DNA from 4 places in the Variovorax sp. PAMC26660 genome. Region 1 is predicted to be linked to each of the others. Evidence: predicted binding sites of a transcription regulator. Region 1 holds the regulator's gene; each other region holds the start of a gene.
The links. Region 1 encodes sigma-54, which starts transcription at its own class of promoters, with help from an activator protein. Its sites were predicted from a motif close to TGGCANGNAANCTGCTTT; they were not measured.
Positions count from the first base shown of each region.

Region 2: H7F35_RS00135 (nitrate regulatory protein) is a predicted target of sigma-54. The motif match lies at 1,782-1,799, and genes of this name have one in related genera.
Region 3: H7F35_RS00755 (ammonium transporter) is a predicted target of sigma-54. The motif match lies at 1,523-1,540, and genes of this name have one in related genera.
Region 4: H7F35_RS13165 (TorF family putative porin) is a predicted target of sigma-54. The motif match lies at 1,454-1,471, and genes of this name have one in related genera.

Region 1 covers NZ_CP060295.1:3,107,666-3,110,867, reverse strand. The annotation lists gene H7F35_RS14925 (phospholipase D family protein) at 1-771, opposite strand, end outside; gene rpoN (RNA polymerase factor sigma-54) at 782-2,380, opposite strand; gene lptB (LPS export ABC transporter ATP-binding protein) at 2,398-3,192, opposite strand; gene lptA (lipopolysaccharide transport periplasmic protein LptA) at 3,189-3,202, opposite strand, start outside.
Region 2 covers NZ_CP060295.1:23,190-26,391, forward strand. The annotation lists gene H7F35_RS00125 (alpha/beta hydrolase-fold protein) at 1-724, shown strand, start outside; gene tsaD (tRNA (adenosine(37)-N6)-threonylcarbamoyltransferase complex transferase subunit TsaD) at 663-1,721, opposite strand; gene H7F35_RS00135 (nitrate regulatory protein) at 1,834-3,114, shown strand.
Region 3 covers NZ_CP060295.1:167,911-171,112, reverse strand. The annotation lists gene H7F35_RS00780 (hypothetical protein) at 1-103, opposite strand, end outside; gene H7F35_RS00775 (single-stranded DNA-binding protein) at 306-599, shown strand; gene H7F35_RS00770 (hypothetical protein) at 610-801, shown strand; gene H7F35_RS00765 (hypothetical protein) at 911-1,060, shown strand; gene H7F35_RS00760 (hypothetical protein) at 1,131-1,430, shown strand; gene H7F35_RS00755 (ammonium transporter) at 1,610-2,812, shown strand; gene H7F35_RS00750 (succinylglutamate desuccinylase/aspartoacylase family protein) at 2,939-3,202, shown strand, end outside.
Region 4 covers NZ_CP060295.1:2,727,886-2,731,087, forward strand. The annotation lists gene H7F35_RS13150 (hypothetical protein) at 1-292, shown strand, start outside; gene H7F35_RS13155 (hypothetical protein) at 302-574, shown strand; partial or broken gene H7F35_RS13160 (magnesium chelatase domain-containing protein) at 606-1,298, opposite strand; gene H7F35_RS13165 (TorF family putative porin) at 1,513-2,391, shown strand; gene glnK (P-II family nitrogen regulator) at 2,456-2,794, shown strand; gene H7F35_RS13175 (ammonium transporter) at 2,824-3,202, shown strand, end outside.

The DNA of each region.
Region 1 (3,202 bases):
TTGCAGTTCTTCGCGCGACAGGCCGCTCGCCACCACCGACTGGATCGGCCGCACGTAGACGCTGTTCCAGTACTGGTCGAACAGGCTGCCCAGGCGTGGCACCAGCGCGCCGGCGACGAAGGTGTCGAGGTCGATGAAGTTCTCGCCCGAGGTGCGCGTGAAGTACTGGTTGCCGATGTTGCGCCCGCCCGCCACCGCCATCGCGCCATCGGCGATGAACAGCTTGTTGTGCATGCGGCGGTTGACCCGCTCGAAATCGAACAGCGACGCAGTGAAGCGCTTGAGCAGGCTGCCGCGCCCGGCCGGAAACGGGTTGAACAGGCGCAGCTCGACATTCGGCGTGGCGGCCAGGCCGAGCAGCAGTTCGTCTTCGCCCGAGGTGTAGAGGTCGTCCATCAGCAGGCGCACCCGCACGCCGCGCTGGGCCGCGTCGCGCAGGGTGCGCAGCAGGTAGCGGCCGGTCTCGTCGTTCTCGATCTGGTAGTACTGCACGTCGAGCGTGCGCTGGGCGCGGCGCGCCAACTGGATGCGGGTGTCGAAGGCAAAGTCGCCGCCCGGCATCAGGCGAAAGCCGCTCAGATCGGGGTCGGGCTGGGAAGCCAGCGCGATCTTGCCGAGCGCGGTGTCGGTCGATGCGGCCATGGCCTTGGTGGGTGGGCGCGGCGCCTCGTCGGGCAAGTTGGCGCAGCCGGCGAACAGCGACACCACCGCCAGGAAAAAGACCCAACGTCCACAGCGCGACAGCAGGCGGCTCCGTGGGCGATGGGCCATTGGCGGTCTTCTACAGGGCTTTGCGCAGGTTCGCGGGCGCGATGCGCAGCGCTTCGCGGTACTTGGCCACCGTGCGCCGCGCGCATTCGATGCCTTGTTCCTTCAGCATCTCGGAGATCTGGCTGTCCGACAGCGGCTTCTTGATGCTCTCGGAGGTCACGAACTGCTTGATGAGCGCGCGCACCGCGGTGCTCGATGCGTTGCCGCCGGTCTCGGTGCCCAGCGCAGAGCCGAAGAAATACTTGAGCTCGACCGTGCCGAAAGGCGTGGACATGTACTTGGCGGTGGTCACGCGCGAGATGGTCGACTCGTGCAGCCCCAGTTCGTCGGCAATCTCGCGCAGCACCAGCGGCCGCATCGCGAGTTCGCCGTGCACGAAGTAGCTCTTTTGCCGTTCGACGATGGCATTGCTCACGCGCAGGATGGTGTCGAAGCGCTGCTGGATGTTCTTGATGAACCAGCGCGCCTCCTGCAGACGCTGCGACAGCGCCTGGCTGCCCTCGCCCTTGTGCGCCTTGAGCGCGCCAGCATAGATGTCGTGCACGCGCAGGCGCGGCATCACCTCGGGGTTCAGCATGACGCGAAACTTGATGCCGGTGCCGCGTCCGGTCTTGGTGACGATCACGTCGGGAATGACGATGTTGCGCTCGACGTCGACAAAGCGGCGCCCCGGCTTGGGTTCGAGCCGCGCAATGACCTGCAGCGCCGAGCGCACCAGCTCCTCGTTGCTGCGGGTGAGCGTGGCCAGCCGCTTGAAGTCGCGTCGCGCGAGCAGCTCCATCGGCTGCTTGCAGATGGCAATGGCGATCTTGTAGACCTGCGCCTGCGCTTCGTCCATGTCGCGGTCTTCGGCAGCCAGTGCGCGCAACTGGATGCCCAGGCATTCGCCCAGGTCGCGCGCGCCCACGCCCACGGGCTCCAAGCTCTGCAGCAGGCCCAGCGCCACCTGAAAGTGGTGCACGAGGTCGTCGAACTGATCGTTGTCGTCGCCCGCGAGGCCCGAAGCCAAGGCAGGCAGCGAGTCTTCGAGGTAGCCGTCGTCGTTGAGCGACTCGATCAGGAAGCGCAGCGCGGCGCAGTCGTTTTCGTTCAGGCGCAGGCTCAGCGCCTGGCGGTGCAGGAACGATTGCAGCGACTCCTGGCTGCGTGCGAGTTCGGTGGCGTCGGCGCGCTCGTCGTTGCCCAGGTTGTTCTGTCGCGCGGGTGCATCGCTGCCCCACTCGCTGTCGTCCGGTGCCATGTCGACGGTGCCGTCGCCTTCCCAGTCGGGCTCGCGCTCGGCGATCTCGGCGGCGGGGCCGTCGGATTCGCCCGGGGTGCTGGTCTCGGTGGACGCGGTGCTCGTGCTGCTGGTGGGCGCCGAGGCGAATTCGCTTTCGGCGGCTTCGCCTGCCTCGTCGCGCTGGACCGGCGTGTCGACGGCATCGAGCCCGAACTCCTCACGCGCCGCTTCTTCGGCGGTGCGTTCGAGGAACGGGTTCTCGTCGAGCATCTGCTCCACCTCCTGGCTCAGTTCGAGCGTGGAGAGCTGCAGCAGACGGATCGACTGCTGCAGCTGGGGTGTGAGCGCGAGATGCTGCGAGACGCGAAGGGACAGCCCTTGCTTCATGGGGAAAGCCGCCCTCCCTACATCCGGAAGTGTTCGCCCAGGTACACCCTGCGTACTTCGGCGTTGTCGACGATCTCCGAGGGCGTGCCTTGTGCCAGCACATGCCCGTCGCTGATGATGAACGCGTGATCGCAGATGCCCAGCGTTTCACGCACGTTGTGGTCGGTGATGAGCACGCCGATGCCGCGCTCTTTCAGGAAACTGATGATCCGCTGGATTTCAATGACCGCGATCGGGTCGATGCCGGCAAAGGGTTCGTCCAGCAGGATGAAGCGCGGCTGGGTGGCCAGCGCGCGCGCGATCTCGACGCGGCGGCGCTCGCCGCCCGACAGGGCGAGCGCAGGCGAATCGCGCAGGTGGTCGACCCGCAGGTCGGTCAGCAGCTCGGTCAGGCGCTCTTCGATGTGCTGCTTCGACAGGGACACGAGCTTGCCGCTTTCGTCGGGCTCGCTCTGGAGTTCCAGCACGGCACGCACGTTTTCCTCGACCGTGAGCTTGCGGAAGATCGAGGCTTCCTGCGGCAGGTAGCTCAGGCCCATGCGGGCACGGCGGTGGATCGGCATGTGGGCGATGGGCTCGCCGTCGATCGTGATGTCGCCCGCGTCGGCACGCACCAGGCCCACGATCATGTAGAACGAAGTGGTCTTGCCGGCGCCGTTGGGCCCCAGCAGGCCGACGACTTCGCCCTTCTGCACGTCGAGCGAGACGTCCTTGACGACCGTGCGGCTGCCGTAGCTCTTCTTCAGGCCGCGCGCGACCAGGCGGCTGCCCGGCTTGCCGTTGGCGTCCTGGGTTCCAGCGGTTTCGATCACTTTCGGGTTT
Region 2 (3,202 bases), 3.1 Mb from region 1:
CAAACAGCGCTCCGACACGCTCCTGATATTTCTGCCCGGCGCGTATCTCAAGCCCGAAGAATTCGAGCGCGAAGGCTTCATCAGCGCCGTCAGAGAGCGCCACCTCGCCGCCGACTCCCTGCTGGTCGACGCGGACGTTTCCTACTACTACGACCAGACGCTCAGCGAACGCCTGCACGCAGACGTCATCGAGCCGCAGCGCGCAAAGGGCTACACCTCGATCTGGCTCGTGGGTATTTCCATCGGCGGTTTCGGCGCATTGATCCACGAACTGGCGCGGCCGGGCTCGGTGGATGGCATCGTTGCATTGGCCCCGTACCTGGGCCGTCGCGTGCTCGGCGCGGAGATCAAGAAAGCCGGCGGCCTGCGCACCTGGCAGGCGCCCACCGGGCCGCAGCCCGACGAAGAACCCGACCGCAAGCTCTGGCCCTTCTTCCAGCAGTACCTGGAGGCCAAGCCCTCCAAGGACCTGCCGCAGCTCTACCTGGGTTTCGGCCTGGCCGACCGCTTTGCCAGCAACCACAAGCTGCTGGCGGACGCCCTGCCCCCGGGGCGTGTGTTCACCACCGAAGGCGGCCACGACTGGCCCGAGTGGCGCCAGCTCTGGCGCAATGTGCTCGACGTGCTGCCGCTGCCTTCGCTCGGCCGCGCGCGCCAGCCCGCTATGCGGTCGTCGGTTGCAATGCCTCGGCCGTCAGCGATGCCATTGGCCATCGCGGCTTGACGTCGAAGGCATAGCGCTCGCTGGCCTGCGACAGGCCCGATTGCAGCCGCATGGCGGCGGCCATGGCGATCATGGCGCCGTTGTCGGTGCACAGGTGCAGCTCGGGGTAGTGCACGCGCACATGGCGCTTGGCGCACGCGGCGTTCAGTTGCTCGCGCAGGTTCTTGTTCGCACCCACGCCGCCGGCCACCACGAGCCGCTTGAGCCCCGTCTGGTCGAGCGCGGCGAGCGACTTCTTCAACAGCACCTCGACGATGGCCGCCTGCGTGGACGCCGCCAGATCGGCCTTGTTCGCTTCGAGCTGATCGCCCAGCTTCTTCGCCTGCGTGAGCACCGCCGTCTTCAGGCCGGCAAAGGAAAAATCGAGATCGCCGCTGTGCAGCAGCGGCCGCGGCAGCTTGAATGCCGTGGGGCTGCCGCCCTCGGCCAGCTTCGCGAGCCAGGGGCCACCCGGATACGGCAGGCCCATGAGCTTGGCGCTCTTGTCGAAGGCCTCACCGGCCGCGTCGTCGATGGTCTCGCCGAGCAATTCGTAGCGACCCACACCGTCGACCCGCATCAGTTGCGTGTGACCACCCGAAACCAGCAGCGCGACGAACGGAAACTCCGGCGGATCGGCGCTCAGGAACGGCGACAGCAGATGCCCTTCGAGGTGATGCACGCCCAGCACCGGCTTGCCCAGCGCCACACCCAGCGCACAGGCCACGCCGGCGCCCACGAGCAGCGCGCCCGCAAGACCCGGCCCGCGCGTGTAGGCCACCACGTCGATCTCGCTCAAGGAGCGACCGGCCTCGGCCATGACGGCCTCGGTCAGCGGCAGCACGCGGCGGATGTGGTCGCGGCTGGCCAATTCGGGCACCACGCCGCCGTAGGCCTGGTGCATGGCGATCTGGCTGTGCAGCGCGTGCGAACGCAGCAGCGGCAGCGCGTCGCCGAATGACTCGACCAGCGCCACGCCGGTTTCATCACAGGATGATTCGATTCCCAACAAGAGCATGGCGTCGAGTGTAGGTGGCGCCTGCCGGGCACGCCCGCCAAGGGGCAAGCGGCGCCCTCGAGGCACGGATGTTGCAGTGACAGAGTGCCCCTACCCGCGCGCTCCCCCACCCATGAAATCCGGACTGAACTTTCTGATCGCCGCCCGCCGCTGCGAAATCGACGAGCTGGACCAGCTCGCCCGCACGAGCGATCTGGTCGGCGTGATCGGCCGGTTGGTCCATGCACTGCAGCGCGAGCGTGGCATGTCGAACGTGTTCCTGGCCTCGCGCGGCGGCCGCTTCGCCGACCAGCGCGATCCGCAGATCGCCGAATGCCTGGCGCTCGAACAGGAGGTGCGCGCCGGTTTCGACCAGCTCGAAACCGAGGCCCAACATCGCGCCGGCCCCGGCAACGGCGCCCGCCTCTTCAGCCGCATCGCCTGGGTGCTGCCGGGGCTGGACGCGCTGCCCGCATTGCGCCGCCGCGTCGGCGCGCTCGAACTGAAGCCGGCCCAGGCCACCGCCGCCTTTGCCAAGCTCGTCGCGGGCCTGCTGTCGGTGGTGTTCGAGGCGGCCGATGGCGCCACCGACCCGGAGATTTCGCGCCTGCTGGTGGCGATGTTCAATTTCATGCAGGGCAAGGAGTTCGCGGGCCAGGAGCGCGCCTTCGGCGTCGCGGTGCTGTCGCAGGGCAGCAGCAGCGAGGTGCAGCGCCTGCAATGGCTGCACCTGATCGAATCGCAGGAGCGCTGCTTCCAGGTCTTCACTGATTTCTCCGATGCGGCACTGCTCGCGCTGTGGCGCGAAAGCCAGTCCGATGCCACGCTGGCCGAGCTGGAGCGCATGCGCCGCATGGGTGCCACCTCCGCGCCAGCCACGCCGCCTGACACGGCCGACGCCCAACTGAGCCAGACGTGGTTCGACTGCTGCACCCGCCGCATCGACGCCATGAAGACCGTCGAAGACCGCCTGGCCGCCGACTTGCGCGCGCTCTGCGGCCACAAGATCGCACAGGCGCGCAGCGAGCTGCAGAAATACCAGGAGGTGCTCGGCACGCTGGCCCCGCAAGCCGACGGCGCCATGTTCTTCGACGATGCCGATGCGCAAGCCGCCGCACCCGCCCAGTTCGGCCGCCACCTGGAGCGCTCCGTGCTCGACATGGTCCAGGCACAGTCGCATCGGCTGCAGGCCATGGGCGATGAACTCGAAACCGTGCGCGCCTCGCTCAACGAACGAAAGATCGTCGAGCGCGCCAAGGGCCTGCTGATGGCGCACCGGCGCCTGAGCGAAGAAGAGGCCCACAAGATGCTGCGCCAGACCGCGATGAACCAGAGCCGGCGCCTGGTCGACGTGGCCGAGTCGGTGCTGGCGATGGCCGACTACCTGCCGCTCGACACGCCGCCTGCGCGCTGAGGCCGAATGCGGTTCGAGTTGGTGCAGTGCACAACAAGCGTGCGTCCGGGCCTCAAGAGCCGAAAAGCCAACTCACCCGCAGCAGTTC
Region 3 (3,202 bases), 2.9 Mb from region 1:
TGATGATCGCAACGATGGCCGCGAATGCCAGTAGTCCGAATCCGCAGATGACGACGAGTGCAAATAGCTGGCCGAGTGCCGCTCCTGGGCTGGTGGGTTGCATTCCTCTGACTCCTGAATTTGTTGGTGCGTTCGTGTTTCTTGCCGTGGCCTCGTTCCTCGCTGCCCTGGCTCTTTGGAACTGCTGCATTTTGCCGGTGGCCGATTGGCTGGCTGACCGGTTCGCGCTCCCTGCCTGACGTTCCACACGATAGCCCTGCGTGCAGGGCCTTCGCGTGCAACGTCGCACGGATAGGAGCCACCACATGATCAAAGTCAGCATTCCGGCCGTCCTCACCCGCAATCAATCGGGCATCGGCAAGACCTCGGGCAAGGCCTACAACATGGACTTTCAAACGGTCTATCTGCACACCATCGGCAAGGATGGGAAGCCGAGTCCGTTCCCCGAGAAAACCGAAATCATCCTCGACAAGAACGAGCAGGGCCAGCCGCTCGTCTACGCAGTCGGGGAATACCAGCTGCACCCCGCAAGCCTGTACGTGGACCGCTCGGGGAACCTCGCGGTGGCTCCGCGCCTCGCTCCGCTCCCCAAGGCTTGAGGGGTGCACCATGCAATCGCGTGATGCGATGCAGGCCGCTCGGCTCGCGCAACTGGAGGGCGCTGTCCTCGGGCTGATGCGCGACGCCGAGGCTGATGGCCTCGATGGTCTGTCCATCGAAGTGACCGCCGACGCGGGCCAGATCGCAATCGATCTGAGCTACACGGCGAACGGCGTGCCCGTCTCGGGCGAATCGCTGTGACCGAAGTTCAAGTTTCCCCGTGGCCCTGGCTGGTCGTCAACGTCATCGTGTGCGGGGCGGTCGTCTGGTGGCTCGTGATCGACATTCGCCGTGAAGTGAGGTCGTGGAAATGAGCGCCTACGCTCGCAACTTCCTGCGCCTTCGCTACTGGCTCGAAGGCCTCGACGGCGGCGCACAGCGCTCGCTGTCGCAGTACGAGCGCGTCTTGGCGTCCAACCTTCGCGCGCAGGCTTCGCACTTGATCGAGGTCATGCTATGAGAGCGTTTCTGATCACGGTCCTTGCGGTGTGGGCGTTGTGCGCTCTCTACCTCATTGCGAAGGCCGGCGGATGAGCTACCTCGGCGCACGTCAGCACGAAGTCAACGCCGCACGCGCATCCTCCATGGAAGCGCTGCGCGCGTTCTCGCAGCGTCAAACCGCGCGCGATTTTCAGACCGCAGAAGCGCGCGCAGCGCGCGGGCTTGTCTCAGTATCAACAAGTGGTTTTGCTGCTCTCCCAACGGCTATGCGTTGGGTTGAGCAGTGCATCACCATCGACCGGGCGCAAGCCCGGCTGCACATGCATGACGGCACCACCGTGCCCTGCAGCCGGCGCTATCGGGACGCACTGCGCGCCGGCGCGGGCTGAGTCCTCCCTGGCCGATCGGACGGCCTGTTCCGGTGCGCAATGGACGCGAGATGTCCCGTTAATGGTTCGTTTCGCACCATCAAAGAGCTTCCGGGCACCAATTTTGCTTTCTTGCGCCGGCGGCCCGAGCAATTCGGGTGCGACGCACCAATTCAAATCAAAAACTGCAAGAAGCTCCAATGGACGCACTCAAACAGGGCGCAGACGCGCTGTTCATCCTTCTCGGCGCCATCATGGTGTTGGCCATGCACGCCGGTTTTGCCTTTCTGGAACTGGGCACCGTGCGCAAGAAGAATCAGGTCAATGCGCTGGTGAAGATCCTGGTCGACTTCTCGGTGTCGACCATCGTGTACTTCCTGGTCGGCTACGGCGTGGCCTACGGCACGCATTTCTTCGTGAGCGCCACCGAACTGTCGGCAAGAAGCGGCTACGAGCTGGTCAAGTTCTTCTTTCTGCTGACCTTCGCGGCAGCCATCCCGGCCATCATCTCGGGCGGCATCGCCGAGCGGGCCAAGTTCTGGCCGCAGTTGATTGCCACGGCGGTGATCGTCGGCTTCGTCTATCCGCTGTACGAGGGCATCGCCTGGAACAAGCACTTTGGCATCCAGGGCTGGATCGCCTCGCTCACCGGCCACGAGTTTCATGACTTCGCGGGTTCGGTGGTGGTGCACGCCGTGGGCGGCTGGCTCGCGCTGCCGGCGGTGCTGCTGCTGGGCGCGCGACGCAACCGCTACCGGGGCGACGGCTCGCTCAGCGCGCATCCGCCGTCGAACATTCCATTTCTTGCGCTCGGCGCATGGGTGCTGTGCGTGGGCTGGTTTGGCTTCAACGTGATGAGCGCGCAGAGCATCGACAAGATTTCGGGCCTCGTGGCCGTCAATTCGCTGATGGCAATGGTCGGCGGCACGCTGGTCGCGCTGGCCATGGGCAAGAACGACCCGGGCTTTGTCTACAACGGCCCGCTCGCCGGGCTGGTGGCCGTGTGCGCCGGCTCCGACCTGATGCACCCGCTGGGCGCGCTGGTGGTAGGCGGCGTGGCGGGCGCCATCTTCGTCAAGATGTTCACGCTCACGCAGAACAAATGGAAGATCGACGACGTGCTCGGCGTGTGGCCGCTGCACGGCCTGTGCGGCACCTGGGGCGGCATTGCGGCCGGCATCTTCGGCACGCAGATGCTGGGCGGCATCGGCGGCGTGAACCTGTGGGCGCAGCTCATCGGCACCGTCATCGGCGTGGCATGGGCCGCGTTGGCGGGCGCGGTGGTGTATGGCGCGCTCAAGGCGACGATGGGTCTGCGGCTGTCGCAGGAAGAGGAATACGACGGCGCCGACCTGTCGATCCACCACATCTCGGCCACGCCGGAGCGCGAGGTGAACTGGTAAGGCGGGCGCCCTGCGCGCAGGGCGGGCAAGGTGAGGCAGGCGGGGTGAGGCAGGGCGCGCGAGGCGAAAAATTGCCATCTGTAGCAAACTCGCCCGACCGCTCCGCTTCACCCCCCCAAAGCCCCCATGACCCAATCTCCCCCCGCTCTCGAAGTCTTGCCCCGCGACCTCTCTGCCTATCGCAAGGGCAACACCGGCATCGACTACGTGCACCGCTTCGAGTCCGGCAAGCCCGGCCCGCACGTGCTGATCAACGCGCTCACGCACGGCAACGAAATCTGCGGCATGACCGCCGCCACCCACCTGCTCGACACCAACGTGCGCCCCAAGATCGGCACGCTCACGGTGAGCTTTGCCAACGTGGCGGCCTACGAGTCCTTCAACGAGGCG
Region 4 (3,202 bases), 380 kb from region 1:
ATTCGGCGAAGCGGTGGTGAAGATTGACAACGAGATGGTTGCTGCATCGGAGGCGGGCTATTTGGGTGAGAGGAGCGTCTCTACGTGGCGCGAACACATGCGCGTGCTTAAGGAGTTGGGTTTTATCGACTATCGGCCTGGGGCCGCAGGTCCTATGCACTTCATTCTTCTGTTGAACCCCTACAAGGTCGCGATGCAGTTGCGGGCCAAAAAATGGATTCAAGAGGTTCAGTACACCGCCCTGTTCCACCGCGCACAAGAGATTGGTGCGGGCCCGGAACTCGATGCATGAGGTGGGCGTATGGCTGCGTTCAACAAGGCGGAGTTTTGGCGGGAGCTTAATGCGACTGACGAAGACTTCATCCGTAAAAAACATGCCTCGGGCGGGTATAGCCCTGCAAAGCACCGAGAGGTGACGGCTTGGATCAAGCTTCGGGATGAGCAAAAGCGCGAGGATCGAGAAGTCGCACAACACCGGGTGGTGGTGAGTTCCGCAAACACTCAGAAATACGCGGCCATGATCGTCGCAATAGTTACTGTGGGAGGGGTGGCCTTTGGCTATCTGTTTAAGTAACTAGCTCACAACTTTCGGGGTCTTTAGTCTTCATCATCAGCAGGCTGTGGCCGCCGGCCGCGGCAATCTCCAGCGCGCGCTTGGCGCCCGTGTGTCCCTTGACGTCGGCCAGGTCGGCATAAAGCGGTGCGATCACGCCGGATGCGGCGTGCACCCGTGCCCAGCCGTCGTCCGGCGCATCGGGGAGTTGCACGGCGGCATCACTGTCGACGATGAATTGCCGCACCACGTCCAGCAGATGCCGGGCGCCATACACCTCGCCGCCCGGGACCAGCGCGGCCTCTTGCGCACTGTCCATGGGCAGCACGAGCCGCGTTGCCACGCCACGCGTGTGCAGGGCCAGCGCCATCGCCAGGGTGCCGCGCACGGGGCGCAGTTCGCCCGAAAGGGACAGCTCCCCGGCGAACTCGTGACCGGCGAGCCGGGCGCTGTCGATCTGCCCGCTGGCCGCGAGGATGCCGAGCGCAATCGGCAAGTCGAAGCGGCCCGAGTCCTTGGGCAGATCGGCCGGCGCGAGATTGACGACGATTTTTTTGTTGTTCGGAAATTCCAGCCCCGCGTTCTGGATCGCCGAGCGCACCCGCTCGCGGGCTTCCTTGACTTCGGTTTCCACCAGGCCGACCAGCGTGAAGCTGGGCAGGCCGTTCGCCAGATGCACCTCGACCGTGACACTGGCTGCTTCCAGCCCTAGCAAAGCGCGGCTTTGCACCAAAGACAGACTCATTCTTCTCCCTCTCCCCAAGATGGTGCGCCCATCTTTCTCATGCCCGGTGTGGTGCAGCGCACGGGCTTCTGCAACCACTCGAAACATCCGTTGTAGCGAATTGGCTCCCAACTCGGGCCACGGCCATCGCCTTGAGGGGCCGTATTCGTGCACTTTGGCACGCTCCCTGCTTTGGGGGTCATCAGGTTCCACAACACTTGCGAGGAGTTTCCCGATGACGCACCGTACCGCCGTTCAGGCGCTGATCGTTCTGGCCACAGCATTGACCACGTCGGGCGCCGCCCTGGCGCAGACCGCAGCAACGACGGACGCCGCAGCGCCAGCGGCAGCTCCCGCCCCGAATCTCACGGGCAACGTGTCCCTGACCACCAACTACAAGTTCCGTGGGCAAGACCAGGACATGATCGGTCGCAACGACTACGCCAAGACCAAGGGCTTCAAGCCCGCCATCCAGGGTGGCCTCGACTACGCCTTCGGCGACAGCGGCTTCTATGTGGGCAACTGGAACTCCAGCGTCAACTGGCTCAAGGGCAACAGCATCGAGACCGACCTCTACGGCGGCTACAAGTTCAAGGCCGGCCCACTCGACATGGACGTCGGTGCACTCACCTACATCTACTCGGGCAACTCGGCAGGCAACACCACTGAGTTGTATGTCGGCGCCACCTACGCCAACGACACCATCGGCTCGTTCACCGCCAAGTATTCGCACACGGTGTCGAAGGACTACTTCAACTTCGCAGGGAACAAGGGCGGCTCGGGCCTGAAGGGCACCAACACCGGCTACCTGAACCTGGCCTACAGCAAGGAAATCTTCCCCAAGGTCACGCTGAAGGCGGCCGTTGGCTACACAGCCCTCTCGAGCGACATCCGCAGGAACACGCCCTACAAGAGCTACGTCGACTACAACATCGGCGCCGCGTACGACTTCGGCAATGGCCTGTCGCTGACCGGCTCCGTGCAGGGTGCGAACAAGAAGAGCGCGTACAACACCGCGGCCGGCCCGGTGTACGACTTCGGCCTGTACACCGCGCAGCAGGTCTACTCGCCCAACAAGGCACGCTTCATCCTCACGCTGACGAAGACGCTGTAAACAATCACAACGAGGCGCGGCCCAAGCTGCCGCACCATTTCATTTCCATCCAAAGGAGCAAATCATGAAGCTGGTCACAGCCATCATCAAACCGTTCAAGCTCGACGAGGTGCGCGAAGCACTGTCGGCCATCGGCGTGCAGGGGATCACCGTCACGGAGGTCAAGGGCTTCGGTCGCCAGAAGGGCCACACCGAGCTGTACCGCGGCGCGGAGTACGTGGTCGACTTCCTGCCCAAGGTAAAGATCGAAGCGGCCGTCTCCGACGACCTCGTCGATCGCGTGATCGAAGCCGTCGAGGGTGCGGCACGCACCGGCAAGATCGGCGACGGCAAGATTTTTGTCTACAACCTCGAACAGGTCGTTCGCATCCGCACCGGCGAAACAGGCCGCGAAGCCCTCTGACCGAGTCCTGGCACGAAAGAACAACGATTATGAAAAAACTGCTTGTCTCTCTTGCGCTCGGTTTGAGCGTGTTGGCCGCCGGCACCACCGGCTTTGCGCAAACGCCCGCAGCGGCCACGGCCGAAGCGCCGGCCGCTTCGGCACCGGCTGCGGCTGCTCCCGCAGCGCCGGCCGCGCCAGCAGCCGCCACCGACGCGGCGCCCGCTGCTGCGGCACCCGCCGCCGCACCGGCACCGAAGATCGACTCCGGCGACACCGCCTGGATGCTGACCTCGACCCTGCTCGTGATCCTGATGACCATCCCCGGCCTGGCGCTGTTCTACGGTGGCCTGGGCCGCTCGAAGAACATGCTGTCGGTGCTGATGCAGGTCTTCGTGATCTTCTCGCTCATCAGCATCCTGTGGGCCG